4 regions of the Lentzea miocenica genome follow, and region 1 is predicted to be linked to each of the others. Evidence: riboswitches for the same ligand, from Rfam matches in the RefSeq annotation. Region 1 holds a riboswitch; each other region holds the start of a gene.
The links. Region 1 has a riboswitch for cobalamin ahead of SK803_RS45810 (FecCD family ABC transporter permease). Riboswitches for the same ligand answer to the same signal wherever they lie in the genome.
Positions count from the first base shown of each region.

Region 2: linked by a shared signal. The riboswitch ahead of SK803_RS15585 (ribonucleoside-diphosphate reductase subunit alpha) and the one ahead of SK803_RS45810 (FecCD family ABC transporter permease) in region 1 are both predicted to bind cobalamin.
Region 3: linked by a shared signal. The riboswitch ahead of SK803_RS26505 (putative cobaltochelatase) and the one ahead of SK803_RS45810 (FecCD family ABC transporter permease) in region 1 are both predicted to bind cobalamin.
Region 4: linked by a shared signal. The riboswitch ahead of SK803_RS14570 (CbtB domain-containing protein) and the one ahead of SK803_RS45810 (FecCD family ABC transporter permease) in region 1 are both predicted to bind cobalamin.

Region 1 is NZ_JAXAVW010000073.1:7,272-12,242, forward strand. It holds gene SK803_RS45800 (ABC transporter substrate-binding protein) at 1-11, opposite strand, end outside; gene SK803_RS45805 (ABC transporter ATP-binding protein) at 8-748, opposite strand; gene SK803_RS45810 (FecCD family ABC transporter permease) at 748-1,770, opposite strand; cobalamin riboswitch at 1,819-1,954, opposite strand; gene SK803_RS45815 (hypothetical protein) at 1,981-2,511, shown strand; gene SK803_RS45820 (YciI family protein) at 2,643-3,062, shown strand; gene SK803_RS45825 (3-isopropylmalate dehydrogenase) at 3,253-4,290, opposite strand; gene SK803_RS45830 (S8 family serine peptidase) at 4,580-4,971, opposite strand, start outside.
Region 2 is NZ_JAXAVW010000011.1:215,257-220,227, forward strand. It holds gene SK803_RS15570 (glycoside hydrolase family 16 protein) at 16-732, opposite strand; gene SK803_RS15575 (LysR family transcriptional regulator ArgP) at 750-1,607, opposite strand; gene SK803_RS15580 (LysE/ArgO family amino acid transporter) at 1,707-2,255, shown strand; cobalamin riboswitch at 2,453-2,664, shown strand; gene SK803_RS15585 (ribonucleoside-diphosphate reductase subunit alpha) at 2,772-4,971, shown strand, end outside.
Region 3 is NZ_JAXAVW010000022.1:156,432-161,402, forward strand. It holds gene SK803_RS26505 (putative cobaltochelatase) at 1-1,485, opposite strand, end outside; cobalamin riboswitch at 1,524-1,653, opposite strand; gene SK803_RS26510 (threonine aldolase family protein) at 1,692-2,651, opposite strand; gene SK803_RS26515 (zinc-binding dehydrogenase) at 2,820-3,248, shown strand; gene SK803_RS26520 (cytochrome P450 family protein) at 3,232-4,293, opposite strand; gene SK803_RS26525 (8-amino-7-oxononanoate synthase) at 4,337-4,971, shown strand, end outside.
Region 4 is NZ_JAXAVW010000011.1:6,483-11,453, forward strand. It holds gene SK803_RS14555 (RNA-guided endonuclease TnpB family protein) at 1-58, opposite strand, end outside; gene SK803_RS14560 (helix-turn-helix domain-containing protein) at 55-384, opposite strand; gene SK803_RS14565 ((2Fe-2S)-binding protein) at 515-1,165, shown strand; cobalamin riboswitch at 1,214-1,390, shown strand; gene SK803_RS14570 (CbtB domain-containing protein) at 1,423-1,611, shown strand; gene SK803_RS14575 (CbtA family protein) at 1,643-2,398, shown strand; gene SK803_RS14580 (YbaB/EbfC family nucleoid-associated protein) at 2,459-2,926, shown strand; gene SK803_RS14585 (hypothetical protein) at 2,923-4,359, shown strand; gene SK803_RS14590 (hypothetical protein) at 4,359-4,838, shown strand; gene SK803_RS14595 (hypothetical protein) at 4,835-4,971, shown strand, end outside.

The DNA of each region.
Region 1 (4,971 bases):
GCGGTTCTCAAGGGGTGACCTCCTGGTCGAACAGGAGTTGGGGAACTCCCGTGGTGGGATGACGGACGACGTGCGCCGTGACGTGGAAGACCTTGGCGATCAGCTCGGGCACCAGGACCTCTTCCGGCGTGCCGGACGCGACCAGGCGGCCTTCGTCGAGCACGTACAACCTGTCGCAGTAGGACGCGGCGAGGTTCAGGTCGTGCAGGACGGTCAGGACGGTGACGCCCAGGCCGCGGGCGAGCGACAGCACGTCCAGCTGGTGGCGGATGTCGAGGTGGTTGGTCGGCTCGTCCAGCACGAGGACGCGCGGTTCCTGGGCGATCGCGCGCGCGATGAGCACGCGCTGCCGTTCGCCACCGGAGAGGCTGAGGTAGCTGCGCCCGGAGAGGTGCGTGACGTCCACTGTGGCCAGTGCGGCAGCGACCACCCTCGAATCCCGGGCGGGGTCGCGGTCGTGCGGCAGCCTGCCCATCTCCACCACCTCGGCCACGGTGAAGTCGAACTCCACCTGCGACTCCTGGGTGAGGGCGGAGAGGTCGCGGGCGATGTTGTGTCGTTTGTGGACGTTCTCGCCGTCGAGCAGGACGGTGCCGGCGTGCGGTTTCAGCGAGCGGTAGACGCAGCGCAGGGTGGTCGACTTGCCGCTGCCGTTCGGGCCGACGATGCCGACTACCTCGTTCGAGGCGTGCAGCGTGATGTCCTCGATGATGTTCCGGACGGTGACGCCGGTGAGCTCGACGCGCATCAGCGGCCGCCGAACACGTACGACTTGCGGCGCATCAGGAAGATGAAGCACGGAACGCCCAGCGCGGCCGTGATGACGCCGAGCGGCAGCTCTTCCGGTGCCGCGAGCATCCGGGCGGCCACGTCGACCCAGACCAGGAACGAGGCTCCGGCGAGTGGTGCCAGGGCCAGCACCTTGCGGTGGTCGGCGCCCACGACCATGCGGGTGAGGTGCGGCAGCATCAGGCCCACGAAGCCCACCGCGCCGCTGACCGCCACCAGCACGCCGGTGATGGCCGCGGTGACGATGAACAGGTGCGTGCGGAACCGGTTCACCTCGACGCCGAGTGTGGTCGCGGTCTCGTCGCCCATCGCCAGGGCGTTCAGCGGCCGCGCTTTGGTCAGCAGGTAGACGATGCCGAGCACGGTCACCGCGGTGGCGATCGGCAGCGACTGCCAGGTCGCGCCGCCGAGGCTGCCGAGCAACCAGAACATGGCCGCCCGCGCCGCCTCACCGTGCGGCGCCTGGAACACCAGCAGCATCGCCACGGCGGAGAAGCCGTACGCCAGCGCGGTTCCGGTCAGCACGAGCCGCAACGGGGTGAGGCCCCGGCTGGTGCGCGCGGTGATGTAGACCAGCGCGGTGGCGCCGAGACCCGTCAGGAACGCGCCGGTCGACAGCGCGTAGACACCGAGGCCGGACAACACTCCGAGCGTCGCCACCGCGGTCGCGCCGACGCTCGCGCCCGATGAGATGCCGAGCACATAAGGGTCCGCCAGCGCGTTGCGGACCATCGCCTGGATGGCGACACCGACCGTGCTGAGGCCGGCGCCCACCACCGCGGCCAGCAGGACGCGGGGAAGCCGGATGTCCCAGACGATGTGGTACTGCCCGGCGAGGTCGGCGGGGATGGTGCCGCCGGTCAGGGCCGCCCACAGCAGGTCGAGGGTGGCACCGAACGGAACGGAGACGGGGCCGAGCGCCACGCCGGCGACGATGCTGACGGCGAGCACGCCGACGAGCGCGCTGATCTTCCCGAGCACGGTGTTGATCGCTGGGTCCCTTCCCGCAGTCCACGGCAGGAGTCGGAGGTTCTCTGCACGCCGTGTGCGGGTATTCGGGCTCGTCCCTGGCTCAGGGACCTACCGTTGCGGGTCAGCGCCGGACTCAGACCGGACTTCCCCCGTGCACGACTCCCGCACTGTAACCCACGAACGTCTGCACAAAACCACGGTGAGTTGCGTCTGGTGGGCATGGACCTGGGAGAGCGAAGACGGCTGCGGCGCGAGCAGCTGCGGACCGAGCACGGCACCACCGAGGTGATCCACAGGGACGACCCCCGCGTTGCCGTGCTCGTGGTCACCCTGGTGATCGCGGGCTCCATGATCGGTGGTTTCGCCCACATGCCGATCGGCACCGCGCTGAACGACCTCTACTGCACGCCTGAGTCCTGCACGGCGCTGCCGCAGGTGCTGACCGGCTGGGCGATCGCGGTGGCGCCGCTGCCGGTGTACCTCTGGCACCGCACCGCGGCCCTTTACCTGGGAGTGTTCCTGGGCGGCTTCATGGGCACGCTGTTCATCACGTCCAACCAGGACATCCCGGTCGACGTCAACCCGATCACCGGCCTCTGGGCGCTGCCGCTGACCTACTTCCTGGTGGGAATGCTGTTCGTGCCGTTCACCATCGGCATCGCGTGGTTGGTCAGGCCGGCCCGGCGAGTGGCGGCCGTGGCCGTCCCGCACTGGTTGCTGCTGGCCGGCCTGATCTTGTGGCTGGCCTGACCTGCTCGACCAGACCGCACGCGAAAAAGATCTTCGAAAATTTCCGAGGGCGGTGTCGATCCGCCGCGGAGCCCGTTCGACCTGTGGATGCCAAGGGGCTGAGCGGCCCCGCAGAGACACAGGGAGACACCGTGAAGTACATGCTGATCATGCGCGCCACCGACGAGGCCTTCGCGAACATGGGCGAGTTCGACTTCGACAAGATGCTGGAGACGGTCGGCGCGTACAACGAGGAGCTGATCCGCGCCGGTGTCCTGCTGGCCGCGGAAGGTCTCTCCGAGGCGTCCGAGGGCGTCGTCGTCGACTACTCCGCCGAACCCCCGGTCGTCACGGACGGCCCGTACGGCGAGACCAAGGAGCTGTTCAACGGCTTCTACCTGCTCAACGTCTCCTCGAAGGAAGAGGCGATCGAGTGGGCCAAGCGCATGCCGATGACCGGCGCCGGGTTCAAGACCGAGATCCGCAGGGTGCCGACGATCGACGAGTTCCCGCAGGACAACGAGTGGATCCAGAAGGAGCGCGCGTGGCGTGAGGCCAACGGCCAGCTCTGATCAGCGCGGGAGACGCCGAAGCCCCGGCCGGGAGATACCGGCCGGGGCTTCAAAAGACCGGCGTGAACCGCACGCGGAACTTGAGGTCCTGGCGCTTGCTGTCCCTCGCGGCGATCCACCACTCCCCGGCCCGACGACCCGGCCCCGGCACCACAGGGGTGCAGGGGCCGGAGAAGCCTTGCGGAGAACGTCAGCCAGTGCGCACGTTCGACGACACGAGTGCCGCGAGACGATCGCCGATGGCGTAGGTGGCCCCAGGCGACTGGTGGTCCCTGGTCGCGAGATCAAAGGCCACGGAGGCCTCGATCCGGCGCGCCGACTCGTGCTCGCCCAGGTGGTCGAGCAGCAACGCCACCGACAGCACCGCGGCGGTCGGGTCCGCGATGCCCTGGCCCGCGATGTCCGGTGCCGAGCCGTGCACGGGCTCGAACATCGACGGGTTGCGCCGCGTCACGTCCATGTTTCCCGACGCGGCCAGGCCGATGCCACCCGTGACGGCGGCGGCGAGGTCGGTCAGGATGTCGCCGAACAGGTTGTCCGTCACGATCACGTCGTAACGGCCAGGGTCGGTGACCAGGTGGATCGTTGCCGCGTCGACGTGCTGGTACGCCACGGTGACGTCCGGGTGCTGCAACGAGACCTCCTCCACCACGCGCGACCACAACGAGCCGGCGTGCGTGAGGACGTTCGTCTTGTGCACCAGCGTCAGGTGGCGACGCGGACGGTTCGCCGCGCGGGCGAAGGCGTCACGAACAACGCGCTCCACGCCGAACGACGTGTTGATCGAGACCTCGGTCGCGATCTCGTGCGGGGTGTCCTTGCGGAGCAAACCGCCGTTGCCCGCGTACGGGCCCTCGGTGCCCTCGCGGACCACCACCATGTCGATCTCCGGCGGGTCCGCGAGCGGGCTGCGGACGCCGGGGTAGAGACGGGCGGGGCGGAGGTTCACGTGGTGGTCGAGCTCGAACCGGAGACGCAGCAACAGCCCGCGCTCCAGAATTCCGCTCGGCACCGACGGGTCGCCCACCGCGCCGAGCAGGATCGCGTCGTGCTGGCGAAGCTCTCCCAGCACCGACTCGGGCAACAACTCTCCCGTGGCGTGCCAGCGCGCCGCGCCGAGGTCGTAGCGAGTGATCTCGGCCGCCGGAACGACCTCGCCGAGGACCTTCAGGGCCTCAGCGATGACCTCGGGCCCGATCCCGTCTCCTGGGATCACTGCGAGCCGCATCCACACACCTCCCAGGTGTCAGTCCCCAATTAGTGGGACTACTTTCCTTCGCGAAAGGCTACCGGCATCCCGGCCACTCGCCGCATGCCGGACACCCCATCGGGGTGTTCTCTCCCGTACTGCGGGACACCCACACGGCCCATTCCCCACTTTCGAGTGTCACTCGACCGCAGGAACGGGGTCGCGTCAAGGGGTGACACCCCCATCGCAGCCCGCGTTCACCAAACGCACGCGGGGACCTTTCGTACCGTCATGCAGTACGAAAGGCCCCCGCGTGCGGCTTGGCGAGCTAGTAGGCGGAGCCGCGTCCGCCCGACTTCACCAGGACGACCGACGCGCGGTCGCCGTTGGCGTTGTGGTGGTTGAGCACCAGCAGTCCGTCGGACTTGTCGGCCTTCAGCGAGGCCTCGTTCTTGTTCACCACGAGCGCGGTGCCCGGCTTGGCGAGGTACGAGAGCGCCGCGTCGCCGCCACCCTGCGCCCACAGACCCGGCTTGAGCGGGTCGAAGGACAGGTTGCGGTCGATGACGTCGACCAGCTTGTTCGCGTTGCCCGGCGCGGCGTAGTAGCCACCGACGCCCACGACGTACGAGATGCGCGACGTGTCCTTCGACGGGTCGATGCCCAGTGCCGTGAGCAGCACCGGCAGGACCACGACGTTGGTGTCCTGGACGTTCGCGT
Region 2 (4,971 bases), on a different contig from region 1:
TCATCCCAGCGAGATTCATCGGTACGCCCTGAACCACTCGACCTCGAACTCCTTCGGACAGGTCCCGGCGCGCTCCGGCCCGAACTCGAAGATCGCGAGCTGGAACTGCATCGGGTAGTCCGGTGCCTGGTGGACCGTGTTGACCAGCTCGTCGTCCACGAAGAAGTCGACCCGATCCGGCTGCCAGTCCGCACCGTAGACGTGGAACTCGCGACCGTCGATCGGCACGTCCACCACCTCGAACTCGTCGGTGATCCGCGGGTCGCCGAACGGGTGCACGCCCATGCCGACACCGGTGTTCGCCGGGTAGACGTGCTTGCCGAAGATCTCCGCGACGCAGATCTCGGCGGACCGCTCCGGCACGTCCTCCAGCCCGATCATCCACAACGCGACCATGCAGTTGGGATCGTCGACGGCCTTGCACCTGATCTCGAACCGGCCGTACGTCGGGGTGTAGAGCCGCAGGTCCTGCTGCGGTTCGCGGACCCGCAGATCAGGACGGAAGCGGGACTGGCCGGTGGTGAGCGCGGTCTGCAGGCCCGAGACCCTGGTGTCGCCGTCGAACTCCGGGCACCACGGCGCCTGGTCGGCGTCGATCCGCAGGGTCAGGCCGGCGTCGTTGCGGTAACGGGCCTCCGTGGCCGCGCGCGAACTCCAGTGCGGCAGGTAGTGCGGATGCCACCGGTCCAGCGTGGTGAACCGGTCTTCGAACTCGAGGTCTCGTCCGGTCATGTCACCGAGGGTAACTCCTACTCCAGCGCCACACCGGCTTCCGCCTCGACCGCGTCGGCGACCGCGGTGAGGGCCGGTGAGTCGAGCTTCCACTGCTGCCAGTACAGCGGCACGGAGATGGTGCGGCCGGGCGCGAGATCGACCAGACCGTCCTGGACCTGCTGCGGTGGCACCATTCCCCAGCCGAGACCGGCCACGATCGTCCGCACGTACACCTCGGACGACGGCACGTGATGACGGTGGTCCGAGGCACCGCGGCCACGGGTCAGCGTGCGCACGAACCGGTCCTGCAAGTCGTCGTTGCGGTCGAACACCACCACCGGCGCGTCCGGCAACCACGACTTGAGCGGGCCGTCCTGGTACCGATCCACAAAGGACTGCGATGCCATTGCGGCGTAACGGATGTCACCCAGTCTGCGCACCGAACAGCCCGCGACCGGCTCACGTGACGACGTGACGGCGGCCATCACCAGACCTTGCCGCAGCAACGCCGTCGTGTGGTCCTGGTCCTCGCGGTGGAGGTCGAACGAGATCTTCAACGACGGCGAGACCCGTTGCAGCGCGGGCAGGAACCAGGTGGCGAGCGAGTCGGCGTTCACCGCGATCGGCACCCGGACGACGGCGTCCTCCCCCAGCGCCGCCTCCAGGTCCTGATCCAGAGCGAGCAGTTGCCGACCGTAACGGACCAGCACCTCCCCCGACGGCGTCAGCCGCACCGGCCGGGCCCGCACCAGCAGCACCCGGCCCGTCCGCTGTTCCAGCGCCTTGATCCGTTGGGACACAGCGGATGGCGTGACGTGCAACGCGTCCGCGGCGGCGTCGAACGTGCCCGCGTCGACGACCGCGAGCAGGGTGCGCACCAGGTCGAGATCCATCACGGCCGCTAATGCTACGTAAGAATCTTTAGCTGGTCTCATCAAGACCGCGTCAATACCGTCGAACGTGTGACTGACCTGCTGCTCGGCTTCGGCACCATGATGACCCTGATCGTCGCGATCGGCGCGCAGAACGCTTTCGTGCTGCGCCAAGGACTTCGACGCCAGGCCGTGGCCAAGGTCGTCGCCGTGTGCGCGATCTCGGACGCGATCCTCGTGGCGGTGGGCGTCGCGGGGTTCGGCGCGATCGTCCGCAGGTGGCCGCAGGCGATCACCGTCGCCGCGATCGTCGGCGGTCTTTTCCTGCTGGCGTACGGGTTCCTGGCGGCGCGCCGGGCGTTCAAACCGGGCTCCATGAGCGTCGCCGAAAGCGGTTCGAACCGCCCTGTGCTCACCGCGCTCGCGCTCACGTGGCTCAACCCGCACGTCTACCTGGACACGCTGCTGCTGCTCGGCTCGATCGCGGCCGGCCGGTGGCTGTTCGGGGTCGGCGCGGTCACCGCGAGCATCGCCTGGTTCGTCGCACTCGGGTTCGGCGCCCGGCTGCTCAGCCCGCTGTTCGCGAAGCCCCGCGCGTGGCGGGTCCTGGACGGCCTGATCGCCGCCGTGATGATCAGTCTCGGGGTCGTCCTGATCGCCGGGTGGTGATCATCACGAGCACCGCCGACACGGCCAGCACACCACTCGTCACCGGCGCCGCGGCACCGACGAAAAGGGACGTCGAAGCGAGCCCCGCACAGACCAGTGCACCGAAGACGACCCGAGGCCGAAGATCACCCACGTTGATGACCATAACCCACGACACGCGCATGTTGGGTGGTGATCCAGACCCCACCCCTACATGTAGTATCTGCCGCGCTGGTGGTTCACCGACTTGGCGCAACGGGGTCGGTGAGGCAACAGGGAACCTGGTGCGAATCCAGGACTGCCCCGCAGCGGTGAGTGGGAACGAAAGCCGTCAACCAAGCACTGGGTCTCCGGACCTGGGAAGCGACGGCCGGTAGGCGCCAGAGGTACGCCCACGAGTCCGAAGACCTGCCATTGGTGTGCGCGCAAGCCTGCGCGCACGACACGGTGCCCCGAGGGAGGGCTGCTGTGTGCACCAGTGGTGTGCCCACTGGCGTGCGCATGCGTTTCCTCGGGCTGATCTCGCGAGGAGAGAGCGTGCCCGACCGCCTTTCAGTGGTCATCAACGAAGCGTGTGCTGACCTGCCGAACGCATCCGCCGAGGCGGTTCTGGCCGAGACCAAGCGGAACCTCTACAACGGCATCACCGACGCCGAGCTGGCGCTGGCGCCGATCATGGCCGCCCGCACGATGGTCGAGCACGACCCGGACTACTCCTACGTCAGCGCCCGGTTGTTGCTGGACAAGCTGCGTGCCGAGGCCTGCGGCATCCCGCTGTCCCACGCCGAGATGACCGAGCGCTACCCGGCGTACTTCGCCGAGTTCGTCCGCTACGGCATCGAGTTCGGCCAGCTCGACCCGCGCCTCGCCGGCTACGACCTCGCCCGCCTGGGTGCGGCGCTCGACGCGTCACGCGACCTGAACTTCCAGTTCCTGGGCATGCAGACGCTGTACGACCGCTACTTCCTGCACCACGACGACCGCCGCTACGAGCTGCCGCAGGCGTTCTTCATGCGCGTCGCCATGGGTCTCGCCCTCGAAGAGGACGACAAGAACGCCCGCGCGATCGAGTTCTACGAGCTGCTCTCGTCGTTCGACTTCATGTGTTCGACGCCGACCCTGTTCAACTCGGGCACCACACGCCCGCAGCTGTCGTCGTGCTTCCTGACCACCGTGGACGATGATCTCGCCGCGATCTTCCACGGCATCAGCAACAACGCGCTGCTCAGCAAGTTCGCCGGGGGCCTGGGCAACGACTGGACCCCGGTCCGCGGCATCGGCGCGCACATCAAGGGCACCAACGGCAAGTCACAGGGTGTTGTGCCGTTCCTCAAGGTTGCCAACGACACCGCAGTGGCCGTCAACCAGGGCGGCCGTCGCAAGGGCGCGGTCTGCGCGTACCTGGAGACGTGGCACATCGACGTCGAGGAGTTCCTCGACCTGCGCAAGAACACCGGTGACGAGCGCCGCCGCACGCACGACATGAACACCGCGAACTGGGTGCCGGACGAGTTCCTGCGCCGGGTGCGCGCGAACGGCCAGTGGACGCTGTTCTCGCCCGACGAGGTGCCGGACCTGCACGACGCGTTCGGCGACGAGTTCGCCGAGAAGTACCGCGCGTACGAGGAGAAGGCGGACAACGGCGAGATCAAGGTCTTCCGCCGGCTGCCCGCCGTCGACCTGTGGCGGCGGATGCTGACCATGGTGTTCGAGACCGGGCATCCGTGGATCACGTTCAAGGACCCGTGCAACCTGCGGTCGCCGCAGCAGCACAGCGGTGTCGTGCACTCGTCGAACCTGTGTACCGAGATCACGTTGAACACCACGATCGACGAGGTCGCGGTCTGCAACCTGGGCAGTGTCAACCTCGCGCAGCACGTCACGGCCGAGGGCATCGACCACGCGCGGCTGGAGAAGACCGTGCGCACGGCCGTGCGGATGCTCGACAACGTGATCGACGTGAACTACTACACGATCCCCGAGGCGCGGAACTCCAACCTCAAGCACCGCCCGGTGGGCATGGGCCTGATGGGCTTCCAGGACGCGCTGTTCACCCTCGGCACGCCGATGGCCAGCAAGGAGGCCGTCGAGTTCGCGGACCGCAGCATGGAGGAGATCAGCTACTACGCCATCGACGCGTCCGCCGAGCTGGCGCGGGAACGCGGCGCCTACCGGTCGTTCGAGGGATCGCTGTGGAGCCGCGGGATCCTGCCGATCGACTCGGTCGAGATCCTGGCGCAGAACCGTGGCGCCGGCGAGCTGGAGCAGAACCGAGAGTCCACCTTGGACTGGGATGTGGTCCGCGAGAAGGTCAAGCGCGGCATGCGGAACTCGAACGTCATGGCCATCGCGCCGACCGCGACCATCGCGAACATCACCGGCGTGAACCAGTCGATCGAGCCGCTGTACCGCAACCTGTACGTGAAGTCGAACATGTCCGGCGACTTCACCGTGATCAACCCGGACCTGGTGCGGGCGCTCAAGCAGCGCAGGCTGTGGGATGAGCAGATGATCTCGGATCTGAAGCTGCACGACGGCAGTCTCGGCGCGATCGACCGGGTGCCGCCGTACCTGAAGGCGTTGTACGCCACGGCGTTCGAGGTCGACAGCTCCTGGCTGATCGAGGCGGGCAGCAGGAGGCAGAAGTGGATCGACCAGGCGCAGTCGCTGAACCTGTACCTGGCCGCGCCCAGTGGCCGCAAGCTCGACGAGATGTACCAGCTGGCGTGGGTGCGCG
Region 3 (4,971 bases), on a different contig from region 1:
GCCGACCTTGTCCCGGCGCTGGTAGGCGTCGCGCAGCAGCGAGACGACCGCGCCGCTGACGGCCGACATCCGCTGCCGTGCCGCCATCGAGCCAGAGGCGTCGACGACGAACAGGACGAGGTTCGACTCCTTGCCCTCCCTGACCGCCTTGCGGAGATCTCCCGCGGTGAGCAGGAGTCCGGGGCCGCTGCGGCCGCGCGCCTGCTGGTGCGGTGCCGCGTTGGTGAGCGTGTCGACGAGATGCAGGCCGTTGCCGTCCACTTTGGACGAACGCACGATCCGGCCGGTCCGGGCACGGGCCCTGGAACGCTTGCCCGGTGCGCCTTCGCCGACTCCTGGCACCTCCAGCAGCCGCGCCTTGAACGCGGGTGCGGGTTCCGGTGCGGGACGGTCCCGCGGCGCGTTTCCGTTGCCCGCCGGGCCTTCCTGCGGTTCGGGCAGTTCACCACCGCCGGGGCCGTCGTCGTCCGGGCCCTCTTCCGGTTCTTCCGCGTGCTCGGCGGCCTGGCGCATGGCGTCCTCGAGCTGCTGTTCCTCGATGCCGGGCTCGTCGAACGGGTCGCGGCGGCGCCGGTGCGGCAGGGCGAGCCTGACCGCGACCTCGACGTCGGTCTCCTCGACCTGCCGGGCACCTCGCCAGGCGGCGTGCGCGGTGGCGGCACGGGCGACGACGAGGTCCGCGCGCATGCCGTCGACCTCGAACGCCGCGCAGACAGCGGCGATCCGGCGCAGTTCACCGTCCGGAAGGGACACGGCCTTGAGGTTCTCGCGGGCGTGCTCGATCTGCCGCTTCAGCGCGGCGTCCTCTTCCGCCCACTTCGCCGCGAACGGCACGGGGTCGGCCTCGTAGGCGAGCCGGCGCCGGATCACCTCGGTGCGGACGCCGACGTCGCGGGCCGCCTTCACCGCCACGGTCAGCCCGAACCGGTCGAGCAGCTGCGGCCGCAGCTCGCCCTCCTCCGGGTTCATGGTGCCGACCAGCAGGAACTGGGACGGGTGCGAGATCGACACGCCTTCGCGTTCGACGTGCGCGCGCCCCATCGCGGCGGCGTCCAGCAGCAGGTCGACCAGGTGGTCGTGCAGCAGGTTGACCTCGTCGACGTAGAGCACGCCCCGGTGCGCCGCGGCGAGCAGACCGGGCTGGAACGCCCGCACGCCCTCGGTCAGCGCCTTCTCCAGGTCGAGCGAGCCCACCAGCCGGTCCTCAGTGGCGCCCACAGGCAGTTCGACCAGCTTGGCCGGACGGCGTTCAACACTCTCGTGCGGCGCGTCGGGGCAGTCGGTGCTGCCGGGCACACAGCCGAAACGGCAGCCCTGCGAGACGTCGAGTTCCGGCAGCAGCGCGGCCAGGGCACGCACGATCGTCGACTTCGCGGTGCCCTTCTCGCCACGCACGAGAACACCACCGATGCCGGGGTGCACGGCGTTCAACAGGAGGGCCAGCCGGAGGTCGTCATGTCCGACGACAGCCGAAAAGGGGAACATGCTCGGCGAAGTCCTTCCTCGGGTGTCCACGCCCGCGGTCGGTGATCAAGAGGGGGACGAGTTCCTGACTCCCGGCTTCTCCTTGAGACCGGTCACAGTCGCGGGACGGCGCCGGATTCGCACCGGCTTCCTCGCACTCCCCTCACAGCCCCGGCATCGTCGCATTTCGCACCCGCGCGACCAACAGCCAGGTGAGCGATGTCGCCCTAGATCAGGCTCTGGAACTCCGCCCAGGCCTCCCGGACCTCGTCGGCGGTCCACTCCAGCGCGGGCGCGGCCACGGTGATCTCGGTCTTCGCGAGCGTGCCGTCCCGCCAGAACGAGCCGAGGAACTCGCCACTCGCCTCGGTCAGCTTCTTCGGGTCACCCGGCAGGTGCAGCGCGAACTGGTGGGTGTGCGGCTCCGGCAGGCCCATCGCCGCGGCCACGACCTTGGCGTGCTCGACGTAGCCGCCGAGCTTCGGGAGCACCGTGTCCAGCCCGTGCATCGCGGACAGCGCCGCCGGCCACTGCTGGAACAGCATGCCGCCGTACCGGTGCCGCCAGACCCGTGCCTGGTCGATGAAGTCCTGGCTGCCCGCGAGCGCCGCGCCCGACATGCCCTCCAGCGACTTGTAGAACGAGACGTACACCGAGTCGAACAGGCCCGCGATCTCGGTCAGAGGCTTGCCCAGGCCGTACGTGCTCTCCCACAGCCGCGCGCCGTCGAGGTGCACGACCGCGTCCCGTTCGCGGGCCTGGTCCACCAGCGTGGTCAGCTCGTCCCAGGTCGGCAGGACGAACCCGGCCTCGCGGTCCGGCACCTCGAGCAGCAGCGTCCCGTACGGCTCAGGACAGGTGGCCACCTCGGAGTTCGGCACCTTGATCGGACGCAGGCCGGACAGCACGGTCAGCGCGTCGTCCTCGTGGTTGAGCGGGTGCGCCTGCGGGTGCATCGCGACGATCGGGTTGTGCGTGCGGTCGGCCCAGCACTTCAGCGCGATCTGCTGCGCCATCGTCCCGGTCGGCACGAACAACGCGGCCTCGGTGCCCAGCAGTTGCGCGACCCGCTCCTCCAGCGCGCCCACCGGGCCGCCGTCGCCGTAGCGGTCGGGCTCGACGTCCGGCACCGGGCCGAGCTCTTCGAGCAGGGTGCGCTTCGTGACTCCGGAGAGCTGGCGGTTCAACACCCCAGCATCAAACCTCAGCCGCGAGCGTGTCGGCGAGCGAGATAACGCCCGCCCGGACGTCATAGGCGGTCATGCGCCGCTCGAGCAGGAATGCGATGTGTTCTCCCCTCAACACGGCGAGCAGGGCGTGTGCTTGGTGGAGGACGATCCGGACCGGCAGTCCGGTTGGACACCGCGGACGCTGAGGGACTGGCGGTCCGTTCGACCGTGCCGGCGATATGGACCGGTAGTCCGATTCACGGCATCGAGATCCGGACCGGCGGTCGCGAAGCGCTGGCGCTGCAGGGCACCACCGCGTTCGAGTCCATCGGCGGCGCCGTCGGGAAGCGGGCGTTCGAACTGCTCAAGGACGGTGTGGGGCGCATGGTCGTGTTCGGGTTCGCGAGCGGTGAGCCGTTGGACGTGTCGGCGAGCGACGTCTTCCGCAAGGGTGTCGCGGTCATGGGGCTCCCTCGCGACGTGACGCCGGAAGAGGTGTTCAGCCACCACCTCAAGCCGGTGCTCGGCGAGGTCTACCAGCTCGAAGAGATCGCCGAAGCGCACCGAGCACTCGAAGCTCGGACCACGCAGGGCAAGCTCATCGCGCGACCGTGACCGACCTGGGCGCGCGGAACGACAGCAGGTTGAGCCACTCCGGATCGTCACCGGCCAGGCGCAACGACGGCTCGTGCTCCGCCACGGTCCGCAGGGTCACCGCGGCCTCCAACCGCGCCAGCCCGGCGCCGAGGCAGAAGTGGCGGCCATAGCCGAACGCGAGGTGGCGAGGGTCGCTCTCCTTGCCGCTCAACAACAACACGAGCTCGGCACCGGCAGGGACGCGCACACCGGACAGCACGACCTCACGGGCAGTCAGCCGCCGCCAGGTCACCACGGGCGTGTCGGTCCGCAGCACGTCCTCCACGAACGACTCAGCGACACCGGGCAACGGCAAGCGAGCCCACAACGCGCGGTCTTGCAACGCGCGACGCAACGCCGTGGACAACAACTGAGTCGTCGTCTCCTGGCCCGCGATCAGCAGGAAGTAGCAGAGCCCGGCGGAGTCCTCGGCGGACACGCCGGCGTCGGCCAGCGCGCAGAACAGCTCGCCGTCCCCGGCGTGGTAGCGCTTGATCAGCCACTGGTGGAAGTCGCCGACGTCGTCGACCAGTTCCAGCTGACGTTCGCGGGAGATGTTGCCCCAGAAGAACTCCAGCGATCCGGAGCTCCACCGTTTGAGCGTCGGGATGTCGACGTTCTCCAGGCCGAGCAGGTCCATCAGCACGATCGCCGGCAGGTCCCACGCGAGTGAGTGCACGAGATCCGTGCCACCCAGCCGTTCCAAAACGAGCTCCCGGATGCGAGGCTCCGCGGCGGCGACACGAACCGGCGTGAAGAACGACGCGACGAGTTTCCGCAGGCCGGCGTGCGACGAGGACCCGTTGTTCGCGAGCGTCGGCGGCAACGAGAAGCGGGCCCTCACCAGGGTGCGCAGCGCGGCGGGTACGACCGGAGTGACGGCGGTCAGGGCGTTGTCGGGCAGGAAAGTGACCGGATCGGCCAGGACGGCGCGCACGTCGTCGTAGTCCGACACCACCCAGCGGCCGTCGCAGAACTGCACCGGCGAGGTGAGTTCGGCACGCGTGAAGGTGAACAGGTCCACAAGCGGCACGCTAGTCGGCGGATGGGAGACTCAGTCGGTGACCGTGAGCACAACTGAGGCGATTTCCAGTGGTGGTGAGTCGACGTTCGACTGGATCGACGTCCGCTCTGAAGCGCGCGCCAAGGCGGGTCTGACCAGGCGGCTGCGGCCGCGCACGGCGGACTCGACGGACCTCGACCTCGCCAGCAACGACTACATGGGCCTCGCCAAGGACAAGCGCGTGGCGGGTGCCGCGGCCGCCGCCACGCTCAAGTGGGGCGTGGGGTCCACGGGATCGCGCCTGGTCACGGGTTCTACGGAGCTGCACGCCGAGCTGGAGTACGAGCTCGCGAACTTCTGCGGGTCGCAGTCGGCGCTGGTGTTCAGCAGCGGGTACATGGCGAACCTGGGCGCGCTCACGGCGCTCACCGGCCCCGGCACCGCGATCGTCGCGGATCAGCACATCCACGCCTCGCTGATCGACGGCACGCGCCTGTCCAAAGCGGACGTCGTGGTCGCCGGTCACTGCGACGTCGGCCAGGTCCGGCACGCGCTGGAGACCCGCGGCAAGCGGCGCGCGATCGTCGTCACGGACTCGGTCTTCAGCGTCGACGGCGACATCGCTCCGCTCAACGAACTGCACGAGGCCTGCCGCGCGACCGGTGCGGCGTTGGTCGTCGACGACGCGCACGGACTCGG
Region 4 (4,971 bases), on a different contig from region 1:
TACACACCGAGATCCAAGCCCACAGCGCGACCGGTAGCAGGAAGTGGCGCAGGATCACTGGTGTCCACTGTGAACGTGACGTACCAGCGGTGGTCGGACTCTCGTGCGACAACGACCATGCTGGGATCGAGCGTGGACAGATTCGCCTGACCGAACGACCAGGCGAAGCGGATCGGCCCTGCGGTCTTGGCCAGGTGAAGCCGGCCCTCGCGCATGCGGTACGCCGAGCGGGTGTCCCGCGAAAAAGTTCCGGTAGGTCAGCGCGGCGTCGGTCTCCCGGTATGAAGTTGACTTGCCCTCGGTGCGGTAGCGGTGAGACCGCTCGGCAAGGGTCTTGTTCCACACCAAACGCACGCACCCGAACGTGCGGTTCAGCACCGCCATCTGTTCGGGGTCCGGGTAGGCCCGGCATCGGTACGCCGTCCTCACAACATCAAGTTACCCAGGTGTTCCCTGTTCTGATCGCACCCGACGGGGAGCGACGATGAGATTCCACCCGGTAGCGTGAACTTCCGTGTCCGAGTTCGCCGAAGTGCTCGAAGCGTTGCGCCGGGTGCGCGGCATCAACCCGTTCTTCGCGCTCGACGTGGGCCGCCCGGACGACACGTGGCTGCCGGGGACGGCGCTGCTCGAAGGCCCGGCGCTCAAAACCACGATCGACGCCATCGCGATCCGGTACGAAGCGGAGGAACCACGCGTAGCGGCCAGCCTGTTCTTCCTCAGCTACACCGCGCGGCTGCTCAGCCCGCTCACCGCCGCGAACATCCCGATCGACGTCCGGCCGGAGAACCTGTGGTGGCACCACCACCCGGTCAACGGCCTGAGCGTCCGCATCGACCAGCCGCGGCTGGGCCCGCCGGCCGCGGAGGCGCTCGAACCCGTGGTGGAAGCGATCCAGGCGGTCACTCCGGTGGCGCGCGGATTGTTGTGGGGCAACGCGATGTCGAACATCGCGGGCGCGCTCAAAATGGTTGTCCGCGCACGCATGCTCACGGCAGAGGAAGCAGAAGAACGCGGCGAGCGGCTGATGAGCGCACCGCCGTTCGAACAGGCGGGAGAATTCATCAGTTTCCCGGGCGAAGTCACGTTCCGGCGTCGGTCGTGCTGTCTCTACTACCGCGTTGCCGCAGGTGGGAAGTGCGGTGACTGTCCACTCGTGAAGTGATGAACACGACAACTCTTATGGCCGGTTGTGTTTAAGCCACCGATCAACTTACGGTGCACGCGCCGCAGTGACGGGAAGCCGGTGAAAATCCGGCGCGGTCCTCGCCACTGTGACCGGGAAGCGATCCCCGCCGAGCACGTCACTGGTCCCCGCGAGGGGACTGGGAAGACGCGGGGGCAGCGTTGATCCGGGAGTCAGGAGACCGGCTGCGGCGCCGCTAGGAGAGTTGACTTCCACGAGGTATGGAGGAGCCCGTCATGACGAGCCCCGCAGCAAATCTGTCCGCCGTCCAGGTGCCCAAGTGGGCCTTCGCAGTAGCACTGCTCGGCCTCATCGTCACCTACCTGGTTTTGCAGGAGAACGGTCTCGCGCTCGGCGCGGGTTCCGAGATGCTGCACGAGTTCTTCCACGACGGCCGGCACGCGCTCGGCGTCCCCTGCCACTGATCCCGATCTCCGATCCCGGGCAGGGAAGTTCATGACTACGACGTACAAGTCCCTTGCGCTGCGCGGAATCGCGGCCGGCGGCATCGCCGGTGTCGCCTCCGCGCTGGTGCAGCTGCTGGTGACCGAGATCCCGATTCGCGCCGCGCTCGCGGTCGAGGAGGCCAGGGCACCCGCCGGTGAGGCCGGCCATTCGCACGGTGGCGAGGAAGAGCTGGTCAGCCGGGGTGCCCAGATCGTCGGCGGCATGCTCGGCGTGGTCATCGTCGGCATCGCGGTCGGGCTCGTGTTCGCCACGGCCTACGGGCTGTCGAAGCGGTGGTTCGCCGACCGCACGCCGTTCAGCCGCAGCTTCGCGTTCGGTGCCGCGGTGTTCGGTGCCGTGGCTTTGCTGCCGTGGCTGAAGTATCCGGCCAACCCGCCCGCCGTGGGCGACCCGGAGACGGTGAACTACCGGACCGCGCTCTACCTCGGTGTGGTGGTGGCCGGTCTGGTGATCGTGTGGGGTGCCAGCTGGCTCGCCGAGCAGCTGCGCGCCCAGACCCAGCCGGTGCGGGTCACCGCGGTGCTGCTCGCGGTCGCCGCGGCCGTCGCCGTGGTGCTGGTGGCGTTCCCCGCGCCGCCGGACACGATCCCCGCGGACATGCCGGTGAACGTGCTGTGGCAGTTCCGCCTCAGCTCGCTCGCCCAGCTCGCCACGCTCTACGTCGGTCTCGGCGTGGTGTTCGGTCTGCTGATCGACCCGGCCACGCGCAGGACCAAGGCCGTCGAAAAGACTGCTGTCGCCTGATGGTGTGGGGTGGCCGGGAGTACGGCCACCCCGCCCAGGCGGCATTGGTACGTTCGGCGCATGCCTGACAGCGCCGAGTTGCTGGAAGAGATGCGTCAGAAGCTCGAGTTCTTCGAGCGGGCCAACCGTGCGGCCGAGGCCCGTGCCGCCGGGTACGACGCGATGGGCACCGAACTCAGAACAGTGGAAGCCAGCGTCCAGTCCCCCGACCGTTCCGTCACGGTCGTAGCGGGTTTGTCCGGTTCCATCAAGGAAATCCGGTTCACCGAGGACGCGAAGCGGCTCAGCGCCACGCAGCTCTCCCAGGCCGTGATGTCGACGTTGCAACAGGCCGTCGCCGCCGCCGCGCGCCAGCAGGCCGAGATCGTGCAGGGCCACGTCGGCACGGACATCCCGATCGCCGAGCGCGTCGCGAAGACCCAGCAGGAGATCTTCGGGCAGCCCGGCGAGCCTCCCGCCCGCCCGCGCCCGCCAGTGGACGACGACGGCGACACCGGCAGCATCTTCCGCCAGGACGACCGCTGGTGACCGGCTACGTCGTGCACCCGGACGAACTGGCCCGGTGCGCCAAGTCCGTCGGCGGACTCTCCGGCACCTCGACGAAGCTCAACGACACGGCCACCACCGCGTCCGTGCCCGCGATCAGCTGGGGCGCCCTCGGGCACCTGCTCGGCATGTACGAGCAGTACGACGCGCTGCTCGGCGACCTGCACGGCCACTTCGGCAAGATGACCGAGGGCTTCGGCAAGATCGACGCCGCCCTCACCGCCACCGCGCGGACCTACGCCGACCAGGAGAAGACCACCACCGACGCGTTCGGCAAGACGCTCCAGGCAGGACTCGACAACGCGTCCGCGGCGCCGATGGTCTCCGGCGGCACGGCGACGTCCAACGCGGGCGCGGTGGGGAGCAGCTACGGCGACCAGTTCTCCGGCGGCAACGTGGGCAAGCAGGCCGCGAAGTCCGTTCCGTTCGGTGGCAGCAGCTACGCGCTCATGAAGGACGCCACGAAGCTCGGCGACTCCATCTCCTCCGGCGACGGCGCCGCGATCGCGAAGGACACCATCAGCGTCATCTCCGACATGAACAACTTCATGCAGGAGGGCATGAAACTCGCGGGCGCCATCGCCGACCCGCTGAACTTCCTGATCAGCAAGGGACTCGGCTGGCTGCTGGACGTCGTGGCACCGTTGAAGCAGGCCGTCGACCTGGTCAGCGGCGACCCCGCGGCCACCGGCAAGGCCGCGGGCGCGTTCAACGACATCGCCAAGCAGACCGAGGAACTGGCCCGCACGTTCGACGAGCAGCTGAAGGAAGGCCTGCGGAGCTGGAAGTCCGAGGCCGGCGACAAGGCCGCGGCCAAGCTCGGCGGCTTCCACCACGGCATCGAGGGCACCGCCTCCACCGCGGGCCACGTCGCGTCCGTGCTGCAGGCCAGCTCCATGTTCATGCAGGTGGCCGAGGACATCCTGAAAGGGATCTTGAGCGACCTGATCGAGTGGCTGGTCGTCACGTGGATCGCCGCGCAGCTCGCGGCCATCCCGACGTGCGGCGCCTCCGAGGTCGCGGCCGCCGGGGCAACGGGTGTCGAGTCGGGCATCGCGACCGCCAAGGCCGGCGGCGAGGTGAACAAGGTCCGCTCGATCATCCAGAAGATCCTGAACGTGCTGAAGCGGATCCGCGAGGTGATCGGGCGGTCGAAGATCGGCAAGGCGTTCGTCGAGGGCGCGTCGAAGAAGCCCGGCACGCTCGGCGAGGCGTTCTCCGAAGCCGTCGGGAAGAACGCGGACAAGGTGCTCGGCCTGGACAAGAGCGGCCCGGACGGCATGAAGTACACCGACCCGGTCAAGATCGCGAACAAGGTCGCCGGGTACGCCGACGGCGTCTACAAGACCATCTCGTACGACCAGCGCGGCGCGGACCAGGAAGCGGCGCAGACCGACCAGGAGCTCGACATCTGATGTGGTGGCGGCCCAAGCGCTTCACGCCCACAGAGGTCGTGACGTCCGTCGGCGGGCGCACGTTCACCACGCGCACCGAGGTCCGCGTGGTCGGCCTGGAGTCCGCCGGCGGTGGTGACCAGAAAGCACGCGAGGAAGCCTTCGTCGCGGTGAGCACGTCGCTGGGCCCGTGCCCGCACCTGCGAGTCGCCCACCGTGCGACAGAGGACTGGCGCCGGATCACGCACGACGAGAACGCGGGCGCGGTGGCCGTCGGTGTTCCGTCGTTCGACGACAGGTTCCTGGTGTTCTGCGACGAACTCGCCTTCGTGCGGTACCTGACCCCGGCACTGACCGCCGCGCCCTGCGAGTCGACCGGCGGGCTCGAACTGGGTGGCGGCCGGATCACCGTGCACCGCGACGGAATCGGGCACGACGTGGCCGCCACGCACTACCTCAACGCTCTGCTTTCGTTGCTACCACCGGAGTTGCGCCGATGAACGACGCGCCGATCGTCATACCGCTGTCCGACGAGGCCGCCGTGGTGATCGAGCAGGACCGCGTGCTGTTCACGCGGTTGGTGAACGGCGCACGGATGGCCACCGACGTGATCGGCGTGCCGCTGGCCGGGGT